One region of the Oceanobacillus sp. FSL W8-0428 genome, then DNA from elsewhere that is predicted to be linked to it. Evidence: riboswitches for the same ligand, from Rfam matches in the RefSeq annotation. Region 1 holds a riboswitch; each other region holds the start of a gene.
What was found. A riboswitch is a leader RNA that binds a small molecule or an ion and turns the genes downstream of it on or off. The one in region 1 is predicted to bind S-adenosylmethionine.
Positions count from the first base shown of each region.

Region 2: another riboswitch for S-adenosylmethionine. It lies ahead of MKY30_RS14780 (MetQ/NlpA family ABC transporter substrate-binding protein); the one in region 1 lies ahead of MKY30_RS17070 (methionine biosynthesis PLP-dependent protein).
Region 3: another riboswitch for S-adenosylmethionine. It lies ahead of MKY30_RS07345 (SDR family NAD(P)-dependent oxidoreductase); the one in region 1 lies ahead of MKY30_RS17070 (methionine biosynthesis PLP-dependent protein).
Region 4: another riboswitch for S-adenosylmethionine. It lies ahead of MKY30_RS15335 (5-methyltetrahydropteroyltriglutamate--homocysteine S-methyltransferase); the one in region 1 lies ahead of MKY30_RS17070 (methionine biosynthesis PLP-dependent protein).

Region 1 is NZ_JBBORB010000001.1:3,578,650-3,584,522, forward strand. It holds gene dacB (D-alanyl-D-alanine carboxypeptidase/D-alanyl-D-alanine endopeptidase) at 1-756, shown strand, start outside; gene spx (transcriptional regulator Spx) at 1,000-1,407, shown strand; gene MKY30_RS17070 (methionine biosynthesis PLP-dependent protein) at 1,658-2,764, opposite strand; SAM riboswitch class I at 2,843-2,947, opposite strand; gene MKY30_RS17075 (hypothetical protein) at 3,272-4,123, shown strand; gene MKY30_RS17080 (NAD(P)/FAD-dependent oxidoreductase) at 4,329-5,537, shown strand; gene MKY30_RS17085 (VanW family protein) at 5,846-5,873, shown strand, end outside.
Region 2 is NZ_JBBORB010000001.1:3,107,150-3,113,022, forward strand. It holds gene MKY30_RS14775 (enoyl-CoA hydratase/isomerase family protein) at 1-551, opposite strand, end outside; gene MKY30_RS14780 (MetQ/NlpA family ABC transporter substrate-binding protein) at 723-1,538, opposite strand; SAM riboswitch class I at 1,633-1,743, opposite strand; gene MKY30_RS14785 (glutaminase) at 1,980-2,975, shown strand; gene MKY30_RS14790 (low molecular weight protein-tyrosine-phosphatase) at 3,166-3,636, shown strand; gene MKY30_RS14795 (YtxH domain-containing protein) at 3,650-3,946, shown strand; gene MKY30_RS14800 (YhjD/YihY/BrkB family envelope integrity protein) at 4,114-4,929, shown strand; gene MKY30_RS14805 (transporter substrate-binding domain-containing protein) at 5,119-5,873, shown strand, end outside.
Region 3 is NZ_JBBORB010000001.1:1,616,367-1,622,239, reverse strand. It holds gene MKY30_RS07375 (TetR family transcriptional regulator) at 1-386, shown strand, start outside; gene MKY30_RS07370 (helix-turn-helix domain-containing protein) at 451-711, opposite strand; gene MKY30_RS07365 (hypothetical protein) at 829-1,383, opposite strand; gene MKY30_RS07360 (DUF898 family protein) at 1,525-1,863, shown strand; gene MKY30_RS07355 (PspA/IM30 family protein) at 1,989-2,624, opposite strand; gene MKY30_RS07350 (lmo0954 family membrane protein) at 2,649-3,002, opposite strand; SAM riboswitch class I at 3,245-3,346, shown strand; gene MKY30_RS07345 (SDR family NAD(P)-dependent oxidoreductase) at 3,446-4,210, shown strand; gene MKY30_RS07340 (Na+/H+ antiporter NhaC family protein) at 4,263-5,564, shown strand; gene MKY30_RS07335 (S-ribosylhomocysteine lyase) at 5,618-5,873, shown strand, end outside.
Region 4 is NZ_JBBORB010000001.1:3,217,345-3,223,217, forward strand. It holds gene MKY30_RS15320 (type 1 glutamine amidotransferase family protein) at 1-429, shown strand, start outside; gene MKY30_RS15325 (hypothetical protein) at 635-1,000, shown strand; gene MKY30_RS15330 (hypothetical protein) at 1,287-1,760, shown strand; SAM riboswitch class I at 1,875-1,977, shown strand; gene MKY30_RS15335 (5-methyltetrahydropteroyltriglutamate--homocysteine S-methyltransferase) at 2,073-3,188, shown strand; gene MKY30_RS15340 (GNAT family N-acetyltransferase) at 3,394-3,867, shown strand; gene MKY30_RS15345 (GNAT family N-acetyltransferase) at 3,907-4,707, shown strand; gene MKY30_RS15350 (cupin domain-containing protein) at 4,742-5,116, shown strand; gene MKY30_RS15355 (response regulator transcription factor) at 5,119-5,799, shown strand.

The sequences.
Region 1 (5,873 bases):
CTTATTGTAAAACGGCTTAATGATGAAAATCATTTTTTTATATCGGGAAAAATAGGAATCAAAGAGGGAAAGCAAGAAGTATATATGGCGATCAAAGATGTTGAAAATTATATTGCAAAAACAATCCGGCATATTTTTAAAAGCACAGGGATTGTTCTGGAAGGTGAAATAAAAAGAGGAAAGAAAAAAACAGATGCAAAATGTATTTACCGGCAGCAGTCATTGCCATTATCCAGTATTTTAATTCCATTTATGAAGCTGAGCAATAATGGGATAGGTGAGATGCTTACAAAAGAATTAGGGCGTATTATGTATGATGACGGTTCATGGGAATCCGGCATAGCGGCAGTTAAAGAAAATTTAGCTCCGTACCGTATAAATCTGGATACTATCCAATTAAAGGATGGTTCTGGAATTTCAGCTGCTAACTTTATTCCCGCTGAAGAATTAACACATTTACTTTTTGAAATACAGGAGGAAAACTGGTTCCCTGAATTTTTAAAGAGTTTACCGATAGCGGGAGAAGAAGATAAAATGGTCGGCGGTACATTACGGAAGCGGATGAAAGGATTAGAAGTTCGGGCGAAAACAGGAACGATTGAAGGGACCAGCACACTTTCCGGCTACTTAACAAACGTGAATGGAGAGCGGCTTATTTTTTCCGTATTATTTAATCATTTGTTAGATGAGGATAAAGGGAAAGAGCTGGAGGATGAATTAATAGCATTGTTGGCTGTAATAGAAAATTGGTCTTAAGGTAAAGGTATTGATAAATCAGGGGTTTAGGCAAATAACCGGCTTGAAAAATTGTATACTTTATATAAATTAAGCTTCATTTTATGTTTTTTTCATGGCCTTACCATAGTTTTACCACATTTCCATGCTAAAGTTGTAGCTAAGATAGATTAATGAAATGAAAAAAGCTAAAAAAAGTTGTCATTTCAAACATTATCATTTTGATTCTTGTAATGGATATGTCAAATAATAAGGAGAATGGATATGACAGTGCATATTTACGGAGTATCTTGCTCATCTACAAGAAAAGCGAGACAATGGTTTCGCAAACATGGGATTGCATATAAAGAACGTAATATTTTACACCAACCGTTGACTATTGAAGAATTGAAAAATATTTTACAAATGACTGTAGAAGGTACGGATGAGATTCTTTCAACCCGTTCTAAAATTTACAAAGAACTAAATTTGAATGTAGAGGAGCTTCCTTTACAAACCTTACTAAAATTAATCCATAAGTATCCGAGACTGCTGAAAAGTCCGATTCTGGTTGATGAAAAGAGATTCCAGGTCGGTTATCACGAGGAGGATATTCGTCAATTTTTACCTAGGAAAACACGGCAGCTTCAATGGTTACAATGGAAGGTAGATTTAGGATTGATAAAAGGTTAAATAAACCTTAAATAAACCTTAAATATCAGAATATACTATGGAATTGCGTAAGTTTTAAAGCTTTGAATAGAGTATGAAAGAGAATAGGTTTACTTTATAAAGAAAAATACGGGGCAGCCTCATATTGAGGTTGCCTCATTTTTGTAACTTTTTTATCACAATGTAACACTCTTTGCCATTGTGGGTAATTAAATCGTCAGCTCGATTTCCTGGGAGAAGAGCCGGGACTTTTTTGAGTAAAGTTTTGTTTTTATTTTTTTTCGTCATCCTGCAATGCTTGTTCAATATCTGCTATCAAATCCCCGGCATCTTCAATTCCCACCGAGAAACGAAGAAGATCATTACCAATTCCCCGGCTGTTTCTTTCTTCTTCCGGCATATCAGCGTGTGTTTGTGTAGTGGGATAGGTAATAAAGCTTTCTACACCGCCCAGACTTTCGGCAAATACAATTAAGTTTAGATTAGCTAAAAAGGACCTTACCTGATCGGCATCTGCTAAACAAAAAGAAAGCATACCGCCTTTATTAGGATAATAAACCCGGCGGATTGCCGGATGCTTTTGCAAGTAATCCGCAACTTTCTGTGCATTTTCCTCATGACGCTGCATGCGAAGTGCAAGTGTTTTTAACCCTCTGACAAGAAGCCAGCAGTCTGATGCAGATAATGTTGCGCCGGAAGCGTTATGCATTTCAAATATTTTTTCAGACAGAGCTGGACTTTTTGTAACCACAATACCTGCCAGTACATCGTTATGACCGCCGATATATTTTGTTGCGCTATGAACAACAATATCTGCACCCAGTGTAATAGGCTGCTGCAGATAAGGGGTCAAAAATGTATTATCGACAATTAGCAGCAAATTATGTTTTTTTGCCAGTTTTGAGTATTTTTCAATATCTACTTCTTGCAGTAAAGGATTTGTTGGCGTCTCTAAAAATATCGCTTTCGTATTTTCGTTAATACATCGTTCTGTTTTCGAGATATCTTGACATTCATCATAGGTTACAGAAATATTATATGCTTTTTCAAAATGATCAAAAATTCGATAAGTACCACCATAAATATCTTTTGTTGCAATAAGATGATCGCCATGACGAAAAAGGGAGGAGAGGATTAATTGAATAGCAGCCATCCCTGAACTGCAGGCAAAAGAAGCATCCCCTTCTTCCAGTTTTGCAAATCCATCCTCTAATACGGACCTTGTTGGATTTTTGGTACGGGAATAATCATAACCGGTAGAATGACCGATGCCTTGATGCTGATATGCTGTTGACATATAAATAGGCGGATTTATTGCTCCTGTACGTTCATCTGTTTTGTTACCTAGCTGTACTAACGCAGTTTCTAATTTTTTCATCTTTCATTCAGCCTCCTTAGAAATAAAAAAACCTTCTTATTTTAGGAATAAGAAGGGTATAACATCCGTATCATACGCTTCTTATCTTTAAAGGGATAGACCCTTCTGGAATTAGCACCTTGCTATGACAAGCTGGTTGCTGAGACATCATCGGGCCAGTCCCTCCGTCTCTCTGGATAAGAATTAAAATTTTATTCATTTATAATTACGTTTACTGTACAAGAGCCAGGAAAAAAAATCAAGTTTTATTTTGGAGAATATTCAAAAGCAGACTTCAGTCATACCAAGCTTTTACTCTATAGAATAATGAAGAGCAGGAAATAAGAATTCAAAAAAACGCGAAAAGTATTTGAAAAGGTATGAGATGAAGATTACAATAGTAGTGTTAGTATTTATTTGAATAATGTATTGCAAATTAGACACTCAATTAAAAAGATTATGAAGGTCTGAAATAAAAAGGGTGAAAAAGCAACAGTATGAAAATATATTAAAAAAGGAAGAAGATATATGCGTAAAAAAAAGCTATTATTGGTTAACATTTGTATGTTAACAGGATGTATCATTATCGTCGGTATCGGGATTTATAATGAAAATCGCTCCACACAATACCAGATGGAGCTGAATACCCGGGTCGGAGAAGCTGCAAATGGACAAACTGGCGAAAGTGTAGAGCTTTTTACAACTTCATGGGAGAATAAATTGTTATCAAATAATCAGCAAATTTATCAGACTGTCGATTTAAATAATCATCATAATTCTCAAGATGATGAAGTAGAGGTACAGGAAGATACAAACACGGCTCAAGAAACAGAAATTCAGGACGAAGCTTATGCAGTACAAGAAACAGAAGTGAAAAGTGAAACTTATTCAACTTCTGAGGAAGAACCTTCTTCCCAAATAACAAAAGGTGAAAGCAATCAAGCACAAACTGAAGAGAAAGAGCAAAGTAATAATTATTCCAATGAAAGAAACACTGCCGGTGGTGAAGCGAATAATTCAAAGGAAAAAACAGAAGCAGATCGTTATCAAAGCTCATCAGCATCTGGCAGCAAGATACACTCTGATGAAAATAAAAAGCCTTCTGATTCTAGTGGCTCTAAATCCGAAGATACAGAAGATACTGTAAAAGAAAATAATAATCCACCAGAAAATACAGAGGACAATCCAGACAAAGATAGCGACAAAGAAGAAGGCACAGGAGGTAAAGAACCTGAGCCGGGAAAAGATGAAGAAGATTTAGATGAAGAGGACAATGAAGAAGTAAATGAAGATACAGAAGATACTTCTGATCAGGAACCGGATAATGATGAATCTAAAGATGATGACAACAAGAGCGTAGCAACGGTTTACTCTGAGTAAATAATTATATACTATGTTTTTTTTAAATCTGAATATAATCGAAAACAAAAAAAGACAAAAAGAGATTTTTTAAAGAAATTACAATGAATATTAGCCTATTTCAACAAAATTTGATATTATATTAATTGCAGTAACTATTTATATGGATAGTTCGTTATTACATTAAATTTGATTTATGGAAGATAGAAAGGAAGGAAGATGAATTATGAGTAAACCAAAAGTAGTTGTGCTTGGTGCAGGCTATGCCGGATTAGTTGCCACAAGACGTTTAACTCAACAGCTGTCTCCTGAAGAAGCTGAAATTGTTTTAATTAACAAACATAATTATCACTATGAAAGTACATGGTTACATGAGGTTGCAGCGGGTACTATTAACCCGAATCAGGCACGTTTTATGCTTACAGATGTTGTTAACCCTAAGCGTGTCCGTCTAATTTACGATACAGTAACAGAAGTGAAACGCGAAGATAAACGTGTTGTTCTTGAAAACAGCGAAGTAGCTTATGATTATCTTGTATTTGCTTTAGGGTTTGTTTCTAATACATTTGGCATTCCAGGAATGGAAGAGCATGCATATGCGATTACTGACATAGATTCCAGCCGTTTGATCGCTGAACATATCGAATATCAGTTTGCTCAATACTCTTCAAGCGAAGAAAAACGCGATGAACAAATTTCAATCGTAGTCGGCGGTGGTGGTTTTACAGGTATTGAATTCGTTGGGGAACTCGCTGATAAAGTACCCGAGCTATGTAAAAAATATGATATTGACCGCAGTAAAGCAAGAATCATTAATGTAGAAGCTGCGCCATCTATTTTACCTATGTTTGATGAAGATTTGGTTTCTTACGGAAAACAATCTTTAGAAAATCGTGGTGTTGAATTCCGCATCGGTACCCCAATTAAAGAATGTACTGAAGAAGGATTTGTGGTTGGTGAAGACAATGAATTAATTAAAGCTGGTACAGTAGTATGGACTGGTGGAGTAACTGGTAACCCGGTATTAGCTGAATCGGGATTTGAATTATTTAGAGGAAAAGTAAATGTTGGACTGGATTTACGTCCGGAGGGTGAAGAAAATATCTTTATTCTTGGAGATTGCTCTTGGACAATGGATCCAGAATCTGGAAGACCATTTCCTCCAACAGGTCAGTTAGCTGTTCAAGAAGGAGCAAAAGCTGCTGACAACATTGTTGCCTTGATTCGCGATGAAGTTGTTACTGATTTTGTTTACTCTAATAAAGGAACAGTTGCATCTCTTGGTTTATCTGATGGTATCGGAAACGTACTTGACGGTAAAAAACTAAGCGGTAAAGCAGCGGCAGCAATGAAGAAAGTTGTTGATGACCGTTCTCTATTCTTAGTTGGCGGTGCAAAAACGTTACTTAAAAAAGGTAAATTCCGTCCGTTCTAAATAATAGGAAGTCATCCTAATCGTTGTATTCGATAAAATACTCCACAGGAGGTAAAAAATATGAAGAATTTCTTTTGCTATGTTTTGCTTGCTTTGACAGCACTGGTAGGTTACCGTGTTGCAAGTGAGTATTTAGAAGATAACAGGGACTTTAGATAAGTTTGAAAAATTGTCAGGATATATTCCTGGCAATTTTTTTATGGTTTTTAGTATAGATAGTGTTCTTCATTTACGAAACAATAATTCCAGATTTATTCACTGTATAGAAATAAAACATCCCAAACATAATAATACTTAAGGGGTGTGTCATGATGCGAATTTCTGTACTGCTATTGA
Region 2 (5,873 bases), 470 kb from region 1:
CAGATAAAATCGACAAGGCCGATTTCTTTGCCTTTTTCTGCCGTAATTAATTCTGCTGTATAAAGTAATTTCTTCGCTTGTGATGGTCCAACCAGATTAAATAGACGTTTGGTGCTTGTTAGATTGTAAATAATTCCAATATTGGCTGCTGTAATGCCAAGCTTGCTTCCTTGCGTTGCAAAGCGAAAATCACATGAATTAGCCAGTTCGAGTCCTCCACCGATGGCAAGTGTTTGAATTAATGCTGCTGTCGGTCTGGGAAAGCGATAGAGCTTTTCAATAGCCCCAAGTGCAAAATCGTTATATGCTTTCGCTTTTTCAGCATGAAGGCGGACTTCCAGAAATTCAGAAATATCTGCGCCGGCAGAAAACGCAGTATCATCAACACCTCGAAGGATAAGGAACTTCACTGTTTGATCTTCTTTTAATTCATCTAATAAATCCTCAAGGTGACGGAACATCTCCAGAGAGAAGCAGTTCTTTTTTTCTGGCCGATTAATGACAATGGTTGCAATGGAGCCATTTCTTTCGATATAAAGATAATTAGACATACAAGATAAATCCCTTCGCAAATATTATTTTTGTCAGTATCCAGATATGTATTGATAGAGGTAATGTGAAACTTTATTTGGGGGGAAGTTATTTTTCATCCCCCGCTTAAAATGGGTATAACTTCTTTTTTCTTGAAGTAAGAGTCATACAGCTAGTTGTTAATAGATATTTTAATCCTCCCAGCCGGGGATAATGGAGCCTTCAAATTCTTCTTCAATAAATGCTTTTACTTTATCAGACTGATAAGCATTAACCAGTGTTTCTACGACTGGATCATCTTGATTCTCCGCACGGACCACAATGTAGTTTACATATGGAGAGTTTGTGGATTCCAATAAGATAGCATCATCTTTTGGACTGATTCCGGCCCCTAAAGCAAAGTTCGTATTAATCGCAGCAGCGTCTACTTCACTTAATTGGTTAGGAATCTGTGCAGCGTCTAATTCTACAAATTCCAGCTCGAGCGGATTATCAACAACATCATGAATAGATGCAGTTTCTTTGTTTTCTTCATCCAGTGTAATTAGGCCTGCTTCTTCTAAAATAAATAGAGATCTGCTTCCATTAGACGGATCATTAGGAAGCCCGAATGTTGCGCCTTGAGGGAGATCATCAATATTATCATATGTTTCTGAGTAAACCCCCATTGGATTTAAAATAGTTTCTCGGACTGGTACTAAATCTGTATCATGGTCTTCATTGAATTCATCTAAAAATGGTTTATGCTGATAGCTGTTTGCATCCAAATCACCTTCAGCTAACGTTGTATTTGGCAGTACATAATCAGAGAATACTTTTATTTCTATCTCAAGACCGTCTTCTGCAGCTACCTCTGCAGCAGCTTCTAAAATTTGTTCCTGCGGCCCGGCAGTAACACCGACAACAAGCTTATCTTCACTGAGTGCTTCAGCATTTTCCGCGTTATTGCCGCAGGCAGCAAGTATTCCGGATAATAAAATAACAAATAATAATGCTAATTTCTTCATGTTTTCCACCTCATATTCGTTTTTAAATAAAAAAAGAAAGCCTCTCTTACTTCGAATTAAAGAAAGAGAGGCTTGTCCAATGTACAAATTTCCTCTCTCATCTTCCAAAACGTATCGTTTTGCAGGATTTAGCACCTTTTTATGCATAAACATAAAAGGTTGCCGAGCTTCAACGGGCCAGTCCCTCAGCTACTCTTGATAAGAGATATATGGATTCAATTTTATTATTAAGTAATAACTTAATCTAAATTCTCATTTAAGTCAATACTTTTTTAATTATTATAATTTTATTTGTTTTTAAATAGTATTATTTCTTTTTAAGACACAAATAATTAATATTAAATATGTTAATGGGTAAATAATTGTTATATGGGGTATAGTTCAAATAAGGATATTCATAAATTTATCTGTACAATTATAATAGAAGCGGGGTGTCAATACATGGTACAAGGATATGTAAATTTAAATACTGAAAAAAATAAACAGTGGCTCCAGGAATATGTAGATAATTGGGTGACCTTTTTTAAGAAACAAACAGACACTGGGAAGGTTGCTGATTACATACCGAAATTAGAGGAAGCAGACCCTGATGCTTTAGGTATTACAATTATTGGTAAGGGAGGAATGCAGATCCGTTCAGGAGATTTAAATCACTCCTTCTCCATTCAAAGTATATCCAAGGTTTTAAGTTTTATTGTTGCATGTATTGATAGGGGAATAACTTATATCTTGCAGCGTGTAGATGTAGAGCCGACTGGAGAAGCATTTAATTCCATTATGCATTTGCAGATTAACAATCCGAAGCGCCCTTTTAATCCTTTGGTAAATTCAGGAGCGATTACAGTATCTTCTTTATTAAATGGAAATACATCAGATGAGAAGCTGGAGCCACTATTTAACTTAATGGAAAAAATAATTGGCTACAGACCTGAAATAGATGTAGATGTTTATGTCTCTGAACGAGATACATCGATGCGTAATCGAGCTATCGGTTATTATTTGCTGGAAGAGGGATATTTGGAATCGGATTTAGGGGTAACATTGGAAACTTATTTTAAACAATGCTCTATTAATATTACAACCGATGACTTGGCCCGTATTGGCCTGGTTCTTTCAAACGATGGGATTCATCCTGATACAGAAGAAATAATTATTCCTAAGAACGTAGCTCGAATTGCCAAATCTCTGATGTTAACATGTGGTATGTATGATGCTTCCGGGAAATTTGCCTCCTATGTCGGAATTCCAGCAAAAAGTGGTGTTTCTGGCGGTATTTTAGCAGTTGTACCGCCAAGGGTCCGTAATAATGATTTGCCATTTTTAGATGGCTGCGGTATTGGTGTGTTTGGGCCGGCGTTGGATAAGCAGGGAAATAGTGTTGCAGGAATTAAATTGCTCCGTCATATTGCAAACAGCTGGGATATGAGCGTATTTTAAAGGCTGTATCTTTTCGACAAAAATGGAAGCAGGATAACAACTTTCTACAATTAACTCTTTGCTTATCGGTCTAAGTTGCTTATAATAGAGTTACAGCAAAACACCCTAAACTTATTGTATACCGTTTAGGGTGTTAATTGGGAAGAGCTTATTTTTTAAGTCGACGCGAGATGAATGGGGTGAAAAACGATTGGTACGTGTATTATTTGTTTGTTTAGGTAATATTTGCCGTTCCCCTATGGCAGAAGCGATATTCAGGGATCTTGTAAAGAAAGAGCAGCTGGTAGATAGCGTGCAGGTTGATTCTTGCGGGACAGGAGATTGGCATCTCGGACAATCACCCCACCCGGGAACAAAGGAAATACTTGACCAGCAGGGCATTTCCTATGATGGAATGGAATCAAGACTGCTTACAGCAGATGATTTTAATCAATTTGATTACCTGGTTGCAATGGATCAGAATAATTATAATACGCTTATCGGGTCTAACCACCATGAGGGAACAGCGATTGTGAAATTAATGGAGTTTGTGGAGGACATAGAAGAAGATGATATTCCTGATCCATATTACACAGGAGATTTCGGACAGACGTATCGGTTAGTTTCAGATGGCTGTTACGGATTACTTCAATTTTTAAAAGAAAAGCATCATTTAAATTAAAGGAGAGATAATAATGGGAAAACGTAAAATTATTTTAGGTGTCGTTGCAGGAGCAGTTATTGGAGGAGCAGCATCATTATTTGATAAAGAAGCACGCAGTTATGCATGCGGAAAAGTAAAAGATATGAAAGCTGCATCATCTTATTATATCAGCAATCCTTCCGAAGCAATTCAAGGCCTGCAAAAAACAGTGGATAAGGTGAATCATGTTTTTGAAAGTGGATCTTCTAATGCTATGAACGCTTTAGAGCAAGTGGAGCAAACATTAGATAAAGTTACGAATAAATATTCAGGTAAAGCAATAGATTAATACAGGATGTTCAAAAGTAAGGGTTGATGGAAGGATAAGAATGTAAAAAAATAAAATGTTACCTTTATTTCGTATTGAGATAAAGATTTTAACATCTCCCTTCTCCTTTTTTGAACAAGCTGTTTTAAAGAGGAAGCTCACCAAGCAAGAAGGGCAGGTGGATCGGCATTCGAAACCTTCAGGGTATAGGCAAGGATTTTTGGAGACGTTATGGAGAAGTCGAGGTGTTTGGACTGGCAGCTCAGCTTTCTTATTTCTTTATATTGTCTTTATTTCCTTTTTTAATTTTCTTACTTAATCTAATTCCATACCTGCCGATTGATATGGGTTTGATTTTGGAAACAATTGGAGACTTCGCACCTGAGCAAGTGATGGGGCTTATTACAACAAATTTGCAATCATTAACTGTTCAAAACGGCGGTCTGCTTTCCATCAGTATTATTGGAACCTTATGGGCAGCGTCCAATGGTGTCAATGCAATTACCAGAGCATTTAACCACGCTTACGGGATTAAGACAGACCGCTCGTTTATAGTTTCACGGCTTGTAGCAATGATGCTTACAATAGGGATGGTTTTAATTATAATTTTAGCTTTATTGCTGCCGGTTTTTGGAAAAATGATTGGTACTTATCTTTTTTCCTGGATTGGTTTTACAGAATCTTTTTTAGCGGTATGGGGAACCTTGCGATGGGTAGTCTCATCTCTTATCTTCTTTATCGTGTTACTATTTTTGTATAAGCTTGCGCCTAATCGGCGACTAAAATTTTCACAGGTGGTCTGGGGTACAGCATTTGCAACACTTGCCTGGCAGCTGGTATCCTGGGGATTTTCCTTTTATGTGCATAACTTAGGGAATTTTTCTGCCACTTATGGCAGTTTAGGTACTATTATTATTTTGTTAATCTGGTTCTATTTATTTGGAATTATTATTATTATCGGCGGCATTTTAAATGCAACGATTCTAAATCAGAAAAGAGCTTAGAAAGGAAACGGCCAGATAATTAGCCGTTTCCTTTTTTATAGGGAGAAATTAATCAACAAATGTGCATTTGTTAAATTGTATTACTATAAGATTTAGAATTTATTATACAGAATTATAAAATGTTTTCATATAAGACTTTCTTTGTTATACTATTTCTGTATAAAAAGTATAATACAGGGAGGTTTTGTGGTGAGGAAGAACTTATTTGTTTTTAGTTTTATGCTTCTTACAGTATTTTTACTGGCTGCTTGTAGTGAAGGGGATAACGACAACGAAGATAATGCCGAAGCAGAGGATAAGCATTGGGAAGAAATTCAGGAAAAAGGCGAAATTGTGGCTGGGACTTCTGGAACCCTGATCGGTGCATCCTATTACGATGAGAATGATGAGTTAACGGGATATACGGTGGAGATTATGAAAGAGATTGGGGAACGTTTAGGCTTAGAGGTTAAATTTGAAATTTTGGGTGCGGATGATTTAGCTACAGCGATTAATAGCGGCAGAATTGATGTTGGAGCTAATGATGCAACTATAACAGAAAAAAATCAAGAGAAATTTGGATTTTCTGACCCGTATAAATACTCGTATATAGTGGCAGCAGTAAGAGAATCGGATAATTCAGGAATAGAAACACTTGAAGATTTAGAAGGGAAAAAAGCCGGCGGGGCAGCAACAACCATTTACAGTCAAATCGCAGAGCATTTTGGGGCGGAGGTTGTAACGTATGGAAATGCTCCAAATGAAGCTTACCTGAGTGATATAAGTACAGGAAGAACAGATTTGGTATTAAATGATTATTACCTGACTAAATTTGGAGTAGCAGCATTTCCTGACTTTGATTTACATCTGCATCCTACACTGAAATTTAATCCGACAGAGCAGGCGATTATGATGCCAAAGGATGCAAGCAAACTTCAGGAAGAAATTAATAGTGCTTTAAACGA
Region 3 (5,873 bases), 2.0 Mb from region 1:
CTTTACTGGAACAATACCTTGATTCCTTGGCTCAGGAGTACCTGCGAAGACTGGAAGCCGGAGAAAATATGGACATGGGGAAAGTATCCAAAATTTTTGTCGCATTTTGGATAGAGCATATAGACTTTATTCGGCTGACTAGAAAAAATGATTTAGACAGCTTGCTATTAAAGGCTTTTAATAAGCATTTACCATCTATCCACAGACTGACTAAAGACAAATTTTCCTACTCCATGAATGAAGCGTATATGGAGTTTGCTTTAGCTTTTAATGCGGGCGGAATGTGGAATATTCTGATGAAATGGGTGGATAGTGACTTTAAACACTCTTATGACGATCTGATAAAAGCTTTTGAAGAAATTAGCCGGTTTAACTTTTTTAGATAAGAAAAGAAAAAGCAAGCATTACTCCTTATTAGAGTCGCTCACTTTTTAGCTCAGCTATACCCGTCTATTTATCAGCAAGATTTTTAATTTCCTCTTTGCTCAGCTCTGTGATTTCTGCTATCTCATTGATCGGCATTCCTCTTGCAATCATTTTCAACGCTACTTCCTGATTCCGTTTTTGTATACCTTCTTTCCTGCCTTCTGCTATCCCTTCCCGCTTTCCTTCTTGTTTTCCTTCTTCCAACCCCTTCTCAAAATATGAATTAGGAAGATGAAGTACCATTTCTTTTTCCTCTTCCGGCAAGTTTTCGATTTTCTCCATCATTTGCGCTTCCTCCTCTTTATTTAGCTTCAAATAAGTCTCAAAAAATCCATATAAAAATGTTGTTTTGGCTGGATCTATTTTCATTCGGGTAATCATGCGCAGAAATTCTAGCTTTACCTAAGCACGTTCATGCTCTTCATAGCCCATTTGACTGAGTAACGCTGCCACCGCCGGGTTGTCTGATTGAATATATTCCTTCCACTTTTTCTTGGTTAAATGTAATTGTAAAAAATTAAATTGAAGTACGTTTTGTGTAGGTGTATTAATTTGGAATTGAGTCGGTTCTTCTTTTTCTCTAGTATAACTCAAAACGGCGATGGGTTGAATCGGTTTGCGGTGTTTGGCGTAGAGGTAAGAAAAATAGAGATACATTCTTTCGGGGAAATCATCTTCATGAATTGACTGTGCTTCGGTGTGAATATGGAGGATTTTGTCCTGGTGATTCAGCTTTACTTCAGCGAGAATATCTATTTCCTTCCTGCGGCCATTGATGTAGTCCAAGTATACTTCCTGTTCAAGGAATGTCACCTTGGAGAAATCAATATAGGGGTAAAGTTCGGGGGAAAAGCCTTCGATGAACTCCTCAAAAAACTCTTGTATGAGCTTTTTCGTCAGCCGATCATGCTTCATGTAGTCTGTTTTTTCTTCTAAAATGATGGGCGTTGTAAACAATGGCACACTCCCTTCATTTGAATTGTCTTTATTTTACAAATACTCCCACAGAAAATCTACTACAATACAATTAAGTATCGATAATCCCTTCTATTTTCTGGTAGAATATACAGCATCATTTACATAGAGAGCAGGGAGTTAATGGTGGAGAATGAGAGAGTAGAAACATTTAAAGGAAGAACCAGCTTCTTTGATGGTGGATTACTTCAATTCATTGGCTGGGTTATTCTTGGGACATTAGTGACGGTCTTTACACTAGGAATTTGTTATCCGTGGTCAATTACAATGATTTATGGTTGGAGAATAAATCATACAGTTATTGATGGCAAACGGATGCATTTTTCAGGTTCAGCTGTTGGCCTTTTCGGCAACTGGATCAAATGGTGGCTTTTAACGATTATCACATTAGGTATCTATGGATTCTGGGTGTTTATTAAACTGGAAGATTGGAAAGTACGCCATACTAATTTTATTAATTAATTTTTATACTGCAATTATTTTGGTTTTCAAAATAGGCACTCCCCTCATTACCAATTGGCAATGAGGGGAGTGCTGTTTGAGCTGCTAAGAACACTTTTTAATTTTTTCGCTTCTGTCTATGCGCTCTAGTTTGTTTCCTTTTCATCTAAATTCTTCTCAATTGCTGCAATTTTGTTGTCAAACGTGCTTCGATAGTATGAGCTGTTTACTTTGTACTCCAGGTTTTCAATATACTGCTCCATTTCTGCAAACTTAGAGAATGGTTTTTCTGGTGACTCTTCCACTACCCGATTAATTTGATGATTCGCTTTTGCGATATTTTCACGTCCCATCAGTTCCATACGGCGCAGGTGCATATCCTTTAAGCGGTGCTTCATCTCTTCGTATTTCTGCTCCAGGTTTTCAAGCTCGGTAATAGCTACTTCTCTGGATGCTTTCATACGATCTGCACGGTTTTGATATTCTTCATGCTCTTTTAGAGCAAATTCATGCATTTCCTCTTCCTGAGCACGATCTGCGATTTGTGCTTGATTTAAGCGTTTATCCGCAAGTTCCTGTGCTTTCATATACTCACGTGCAAACTCTTCTTTTAATTTATATTGGCGGTCAATCAGCTTTCTTACTTTTTCTTTTTCCTGTTCACTTTGGCGTAAATAATGATTAAGCGCAGCAATTGGATTCTTTTGCTCCTTTCTATCCATCATTGTGTGTAAATCTGCTGAAATCGTATCCTTCATTCGAGTGAAAATATTTGTTGACATAATCAATCTCTCCTTTTATGATTTTTATTTGTTTAACTCCGCCCACTGTTTTTCAAAATTCGTAAATGGGTCTTCATCTTCTTTTATTTCGTGGACAACAGAGCTTTCCGGTGTGTTCCAATTTTTATAGATAAGGTAAAGCGCATATGCCGCTGCAACACCTAAAACAGCATAAATATTAGAGAATGTAATGCTCACTACAACTAATCCGAGTATCGCCCAACCTACTTTTGCAGCAGTTGAATCTGTGCTCATAAATTTTTTAAAGCATATATATAGTAGCCATACGCTTAATGCCAGTAATACCATTGGACCTAAATTTGCTAGAAGGACAAGCACCGCGATCAGTCCTCCGACAAACAACATGAATTTTTTCATTTTGTTTTTCCCCTTTCGTTATCGTATCTTTATCTTATCGGTTTTGGCACTTCCCCGTAATGAGCCTGAGAAATATCTTTGTCTAAGCCTTAAGGTCTATTTGCTTCTAAACTACAGTTAAACAGGGTATTCGAAAAGAACAAAATTGGAAAGGTAATTCCACAACAAATATTGACTTTCAAATTTATTTCTTGTATCTTATTACTATTAATTACAAAATTCATATTCTATAAGTATATAATTTCTTATCTAGAGAGGTGGAGGGACTGGCCCTTCGAAGCCTCGGCAGCGGACTATATTAGTACTGTGCCAATTCCAGTAGCATCAAAGCTTAGAGATAGGAAGAGAAAAATAATTTATTTCATTTTTACCTCTTCTTTTGATTTAAGAAGGGGTTTTTATTTTGCTTTTTATTCCAGCAATGAAGGGAAGGAATGTTCGTGATGTACACAATGGATTTAACAGGTAAGGTTGCGATTGTAACTGGTGGAGCTAACGGAATTGGCAAGGCAATTGTAGAGGCACTTCTGGATTGCGGGGCAAAGGTTGCTGTAGCTGACAAAATAGATGCGCCTGCAAATGCAGCAGCTAATGTTTTATATATTGCCACCGATGTATCAAAAAGTGATCAGATAGACAATATGGTCAAGCATGTGATAGATCATTTTGGCAGATTAGATATCTTAGTAAATAATGCTGGAATTTCTACAATGGATTATTTTGTTGATATAAAGGAAAATGATTGGGATAAAACAATGGATGTTAATGCAAAAGGAGTCTACCTCTGTATGCAGGCGGCGGCTAATGCCCTTAAACAGCAGGGAGAAGGCGGAAAAATTATCAATATTTCTTCACAGGCCGGCAAAAACGGATACCGGCTTATGGGGAGCTATGTCGCTTCAAAGCATGCTGTTCTTGGTATGACCAAGGTTGCTGCTCTAGAGCTGGCTAAGGATAAAATCAATGTGAACGCCGTCTGCCCAGGTATCGTTGAAACAGATATGAAGAGGACAGAAAGAACGATTGGCGGTGAGCTTCGAAAAGTTAATGCGGAGGCAATTGAACTCGAGGATAATTCTCAGGTCCCTTTAGGAAGAACAGGGGTTCCGCAGGATATTGCAAATGTTGTTATCTTTTTGGCGTCCACTTATTCGGATTATATGACAGGGCAAGGAGTAAATGTTACCGGCGGTATGACCATGAACTAATCGTTTTTTATATTCCATTATCTTAAACAGATAAAAAATCAGGAGGATTTCAATGGCTAATCAAGAAAATAAAGGAAGCTTATTGGCGCTTTTACCATTACTTATTTTTGTACTTTTATTTATTGGCACTGGATTAATCACAGGCGACTTTTCCAACATGCCAATTAATGTTGCTATCATTATTGCATCAGCTGCGGCACTAGCAATGAATCGAAAAGAAAAACTTACTGCAAAGCTGGAGATATTCACCAAAGGTGCAGGACATCCAAATATCATGTTAATGGTAGTTATTTTTATTTTGGCTGGGGCATTTGCCCAGACCGCTTCAGAAATGGGTGCCGTTGAATCAACAGTTAATATGGGGCTGTCGTTCATTCCAAGTAATTATTTGATGGTCGGCCTGTTTATTGTCGGTTGTTTTATCTCTCTTTCCATGGGGACTTCTATGGGAACTGTTGCTGCACTTACCCCTATCGGCATAGGTATTGCTGAGCAAACCGGCATTCCACTGGCACTAGCAATGGGGACAGTAATCAGTGGAGCAATGTTCGGAGACAATTTATCTATGATTTCAGATACAACCATCGCTGCCGTACGGACACAGCATACAAAAATGAGTGATAAATTTAAGACAAACTTTTTTATTATTTTACCGGGAGCAATAGTTACATCTATTATTCTTTGGTTTATCACTCGTGGGAGCTCCGTTGAATTAGCTGGTGAATATCCTTATGAATTTATTCAAGTTTTGCCTTATATTGCTGTATTAGTTTGTGCGCTTATCGGAATCAATGTACTCATTGTTCTATTCGGAGGAACTATTCTAGCCGGTATTATTGGATTGCTCAATGGTTCTTTTACCGGAACGGGACTTATCCAAGCCGTTTCTCAAGGGGTCTTAAACATGCAGGATATTGCACTAGTTGCTATTTTCATTGGCGGAATGATTGGCATCATCCAATATAATGGTGGTATTCAGTGGCTGCTCAATACTGTAACCAGCAGAATAAGAACGAAAAAAGGAGCGGAATTTGGTATTGCCGGGTTAGTAAGTGCCGCCGACATCGCAACAGCAAACAATACCATTTCGATTATTATGACTGGACCACTAGCAAAAAATATTGCCGATGAATATAACGTTGACCCGCGAAAGTCTGCCAGTCTGCTGGATATCTTTTCAAGCTGCTGGCAAGGGCTCGTTCCTTATGGAGGGCAAATGCTGGCGGCTGCCGGTCTTGCAGCTATTTCACCAGTAAGCATCATACCTTATTCTATTTACCCAATGACATTAGGAATTTGTGGTATCATTGCTATATTAATAGGCTTTCCCAGATTTAAAAAAGCTGGAAACTAAAAAAATAAAGAATAACATGTTAAACTAAAGAAAAAAGAAGGAGCGTATCAATTATGGTAAAAGCAATGAATGTAGAAAGTTTTAATCTGGATCACACAAAAGTGGCAGCACCCTATATCCGTTTGGCTGGAACAACAAAAGGTGCAAATGGAGATGTTATCTATAAGTATGACCTGCGTTTAAAACAGCCGAATAAAGGACATATGGATATGCCTGCACTTCATTCACTGGAGCATCTAATGGCTGAATTAATTAGAAACCATCATGATACGGTAGTAGATTTTAGTCCAATGGGCTGCCAAACTGGAT
Region 4 (5,873 bases), 360 kb from region 1:
ACTGTTATTCCAGACTACACAATCAATGAAATACCCGAAAATTTTCATATGCTTATTATGGTTGGAGGTACAACCTGGGCGAAACCGCAAAATGAAGTTGTTAAATCAGTAGTAGATATGTGCGTAGAAAAGAAAATCCCGGTTGCAGCAATATGTGATGCTTGCACATTCCTGGCAGACAAAGGATATTTAGACCATATCAAACATACCGGAAATTCAGCTGCTCATTTAATAAAAGGTGCCCCGGGTTACAAAGGCAAAGAGCATTTCATCGAAAAACAGGCCGTTTCAACAAAGGGATTTATTACCGCTAACGGAACAGCTGCAGTTGAGTTTGCGAGAGAAATTCTAAAATACTTTGAGATTATGGAGCAGGCTGAATTGAAAGAATGGTATCAAATGTTTAAAAAAGGGTTTTATACAAGTTGAGGTTGATCTGAAGGTTTTATTTTCAAAAGCAGGTTTTGGTCGCAACAGAGCAAGTATGTTCATTTTAAATTATTTATTAAAAGTCTTCTTTTCCTTTTTGATAGAAGCCTTTTTAATATAAAATTTCCAGGAGAGGGGATGAAAAAAAACAGCACATATTGTATAATAAAAATATCGTATTTAAGCGGTGAAGGAGCGATTTTGCATGAGTAAAGAAGTAAAAGTGACAAATGAAGCTTTAATGCTAGCTATAAAGGAATTAATACAAAAAGTAGATAATCTGGGTTCAAAAGTCACTTCACTGGAAGGGAAGGTAGATAATCTAGATTCAAGAGTTATTTCGCTGGAAGAAAAGGTTGACAAACTGGATCTAAGGGTCACTTCACTGGAAGAAAAAGTAGATAAACTGGATTCAAGGGTTATTTCATTAGAAGAAAAAGTAGACAGACTGGATTCAAGGGTTACTTCATTAGAAGAAAAGGTAGACAAAGTAGATTCTAAATTAGATGTTTTATCAACAGAATTATTATCTACCAGGGCAGACGTGAATATTTTGAAGAAAGCTAAGTGAACATATTTTCCAAATAAAGTAAATTTATTGTTTGATAGAATAATAAATAAATCATAGATTATTTCAAACCATTAGTGTATCTAATATTAGATAGTGCTGTGGTTTTTTGTTGTAGAACAATTAAAGAGTATTCCTGCATAATAATCCTGTAGTAGAGTAACGAACAACTGTATTGTACTTCATTTATGATACAATTGTAAGTAGCCTCATTTGGAACGATTAAAATATTTTTTTAGAAACTTATATATAGTAAAGGTTTATACAAAGGAAGGCGGTCCTATAAATTTTGAACAAGAAAAAAATAGACTATTCCAACCTTATTGCTAATCTGCTTCTTGCCGGCCTCGTAATTGTTAGTGCAGCAGTTATTGTGGCCATCCCCATTATGATAATATATGGCTTATCAAATATCTTAGCAGGCTGGAATCTTATTGAAATACGATTCTTTGATAATATTTTCATTAATATTCTTTATTTTGGCGGCTTGCTTTTTCTTTCTTATCTTGTAGGAATAATTTTTAATCTGTTATATCAGTTTATTCTTAAATTGGCAAAGATGAAAGAAACGAAGAAGGTAATGTTTCTGAGTTATATGGTGCAGCTGCTATGTAGTGTTATTTTTTATAAAAGCTTTATTGAGCCTCTATTTACGAGAATTAATATATCATGGGAAGGAACAGCCATTTTATTCTTCTGCTTGTATTTGTCTGCTTTTGTTATCAGCGAAGATTATAAAATTTTTTCTGATAAAAAAAGCTGACACTATCTTGATTTTAAATCAATTGCAGCAGGATCCCTATATTTTGGGATTACCCTTGACGAATCCAACGCTTCCATGTAAAGTAATCTGTAATTATTCGTATAATTCCATATATTCTTATCCAGAAAGGTGTAGGGACTGGCCCGTTGAAGCCTTAGCAGCAGACACTAATTTGTACTGTGCTAATTCCAGAAGCATTTTTGCTTGAAGATAAGAAGAGATTTTACTATACCAAACCTCTTCTATTTTCAGAAGGGGTTTTTTAATTGGATTATAGAATGAAGATAGCAGGTAGAGAGGAAGGGGTATTCGATGACAATATCAACAGAAACAAAAAATACACGAGCTCCGTTCAGAGCAGATCATGTAGGGAGCTTTCTCCGTCCCCAGCGTTTAAAGGAAGCTCGCGCGCAAAAAGCAAAAGGAGAAATCAGTCCTGAACAATTGCGGCAGATTGAAGATGAGGAAATTATCAAACTGGTAGAGCAGCAGAAGGAAGCCGGTCTTCAATCAGTGACAGATGGCGAGTTTCGCCGTGCCTGGTGGCATTTTGATTTTCTGGAAGGCTTAGATGGTGTAGAAGGTTACACCGCTGAACAAGGTTTACAGTTTACGGGAGTAGAAACCAAAAAGCGGGGTATTAAAGTAACAGGTAAAATTGGTTTCAGTGACCATTATATGCTTGAGCATTATAAATTTCTTCATGGTATTGCCGGAGATGCTGTTGCCAAATTTGCGATTCCAAGTCCGAATATGCTCTTTTTCCGGGCGGATTTTGAAAAGGGTATTTATGAAAGTGATGAAGCAATTATCGATGACCTGGTTACTGCTTATCAAGGAGCCATTCAGGCATTATATGATGAAGGCTGCCGCTACTTACAGCTGGATGATACTTCCTGGGCAACCTTTTTCTCAGAAAAGGGGAGAAACTCTTTGATTGAAAAAGGAAGAGATCCCGAGAAAACAGCGGAATTATGTGCAAGAGCAATTAATGAATCGATTGCAAACAGACCGGATGATATGCTGGTGACGATGCATATTTGCCGGGGAAATTTTCAGTCTACCTATATGTCAAGCGGCGGTTACGAAGCCATGTCAGAAACCATTTTTGGAGGTCTGCAGGTTGATGGACTTTTCCTGGAATTTGATGATGATCGTTCGGGCGGATTTGAACCGCTGCGTCATGTGAACCGCGATGATTTGTATATTGTGCTTGGGCTTATCACTTCTAAATTCAGTGAACTGGAAGATCCAGAGGCTGTTAAAGCAAGAATAGCAGAAGCTGCGGAATATGTACCGTTGAATCAGCTTTGTTTGAGCCCTCAATGCGGGTTTGCTTCCACAGAAGAAGGGAATTTGCTGACTGAGGCGCAGCAATGGGGAAAAATCCGCCATGTTGTTCAAATAGCAGAAGACGTGTGGAAATAAATTTTACTAGAAAAAGGGGATTTGGAGAGGGATCTTTCCGAGTCTCCTTTTTAATGTCATTCTACATATGTTTATAGCGGCGTTTATTTTAAACAGGGAAAGACATTAATATAATTTTTTGATATATTAGAAATGTACAATAAGAATATTCGGCTATTTTTATTCCTTTTTAAATGGATAATATAACTTAATAAGGTGGTATAAAATGGAGATACGCAGTTTAATAAGCTCTGATTATGATGTCTTGGCTCCAAGGATAAATGATTGGTGGGGCGGCCGTGATATGGCAGGTATGCTGCCTAAGTTATTTTTTAATCACTTTAAAAATACAAGCTTTGTTGCAGAAGAAGGTAGTGAAATTATAGGATTTGTAATCGGGTTCCTGTCCCAGGATGAGTTAGATGAAGCCTATATTCATTTTGTTGGTGTCCATCCGGATTACCGGAAGAAAAATATTGGAAAAGTCCTTTATGAAAAATTCTTCGCCAAGGTTAAAATGGCAAATCGAAGTGTCATCCGCTGCATCACTTCACCAGTAAATAAAACGTCAATTGCCTTTCATCAAAGAATGGGATTTGTTATTGAACATGGAGATAAAATAGTAGACGGGGTGTCTGTAAAGGCGAATTATGATGGATTGAATAATGATAGAGTTTTGTTTAAAAAAGATCTGATATAAGTCCTTGTAAAAATGCCTATATTAATTGGAGGAAATTAAATGATACGAAAACTGACAAAAGAGGATCATACAAAAGTAATGGAGCTGATTGAGCCGAAAGCTGCAGAAAACCTGTTTATAATCGGTGATATTGAAGCGTTTGGCTACGATTCTGATGTGCAGGACGTCTGGGGACAATGGGAACAGGATAATCTAATCGCTATTCTCCTGCGCTATCGTGAGAATTACATAATTTATAGCGAAACGGAATATGATCTGAAAGGGTTTGCGGAGATTATTAACAGCTATAAGCAACGATGTAATTTTAGTGGTCTGAAGTATATTGTGGAGCCATTATTACCATATATTGATAAAGTTACCCGTGTACATAGAGAAATGTATTATGCAGCTTGTGAAGAATTAAGCTATACGGTGAATGCAGAACAAATAAAGCAGGTTGAGCATTTGAAGCCGGCTGATTATGAAGAGAATATAAAGATGCTGGCCTCTATACCTGAATTTTCATCCAGTAATATAACAATAGAAACAAGAGAGAATGAGGAGAAAAATAGAACAGGCCGTACCTATTTTATCCGTGATGAAAAAGGTACGATGGCTGCATCTGCATCGACGACTGCTGAGAATTCTCATTCTGCAATGATCGTTGGCGTATGCACACGGCCGGGATATGAACGGCAGGGTTTTGCAACGAAATGTATGGAAAAACTATGTCTTACCTTATTAGAAGAAGGAAAATCACTTTGTCTTTTCTATGACAATCCGGCAGCCGGGAATATTTATAAAAGATTGGGATTTGAGGATATTGGAATGTGGACGATGCTTCGCTATGAGGCGGAATAATTTTTAATTTTATCTAAATAAGGAGATGGCAGCTTTGAAAATTATTTCTTTTGAAAAAGAATTTGGAGCATCTGTAGATACTGAGTCAGCGAAATTTACTGCCAGCCGGATTTTGCTGGATGCCAGTGATATCCGAATGGGATATATGTACCTTGGAAAAGATGATAAAATTCCATTTCACGAGGCTCAGGCAGATCAGTTTTTTATGATTGTAACGGGAGCGGGCTGGGTCTGTGATGGAGATAAGAATAGACTTCCTGTAACCTCTGGAAAAGCGGCTTTTTGGAAAAAGGGAGAATTTCATGCTGCTGGAACGGATTCTCAGATGACTGCGATGGTTATAGAAGGACAGAATTTAAATACGCAAAATATGCCTGTTTTAAAGAATGTTATCAAAAGTGAGTGGTAAACATGAATAAGGAGAAAAGAATTTTAATTATTGAGGATGATCAGGAAATCAGCAAACTGTTGCACGTTATTTTAACAAAAATGGATCTGACGCCAATATCTGCTTATTCGGGTACAGAAGGTCTGCTGCAGCTGAAAAGTAGTACATTTGATTTGATTTTATTAGATTTGATGTTGCCGGGAATAAGCGGAGAAGAATTTATTACACAGGTCAGGGAAGAGAGTACAATCCCCATTATTGTGATTTCCGCAAAAGTCGGTATTGATGATAAAGTTCAACTCTTGAAGATGGGGGCCGATGATTATATAACGAAGCCATTTCACCAGAAAGAAGTAGAGGCCCGCGTGGAAGTGCAACTGCGAAAATCGGTTGTCCAACCCTCCCAAGAAGACGAAAAAGTATGGCGCAATCTGAGAATTTTTCCAGAAAAGCTGTCTGTCACATTGGAGAACAAATCATTGCAGATAACCAATGCGGAGTTTGATATTTTGAGCTTATTAATCGATCATCCAGAGCACGCATTTTCTAAAAGAGAAATATATGAAAAAATTTGGAAAGGCACGTATGTAGGGGATGATAATACTATTAGTGTCCATATTTCCAATCTGCGCAGAAAAATGGCCGGGGTGACCGCCGAAGAGTATATCAAAACAATTTGGGGAGTAGGCTTTATGTTGGTTTAATCCCAATTTGTTTTTCTTTACGAATTCTTTATGATTCGCTTAAAGAATTTTAAAGGATCCTGCGCTAAACTAGG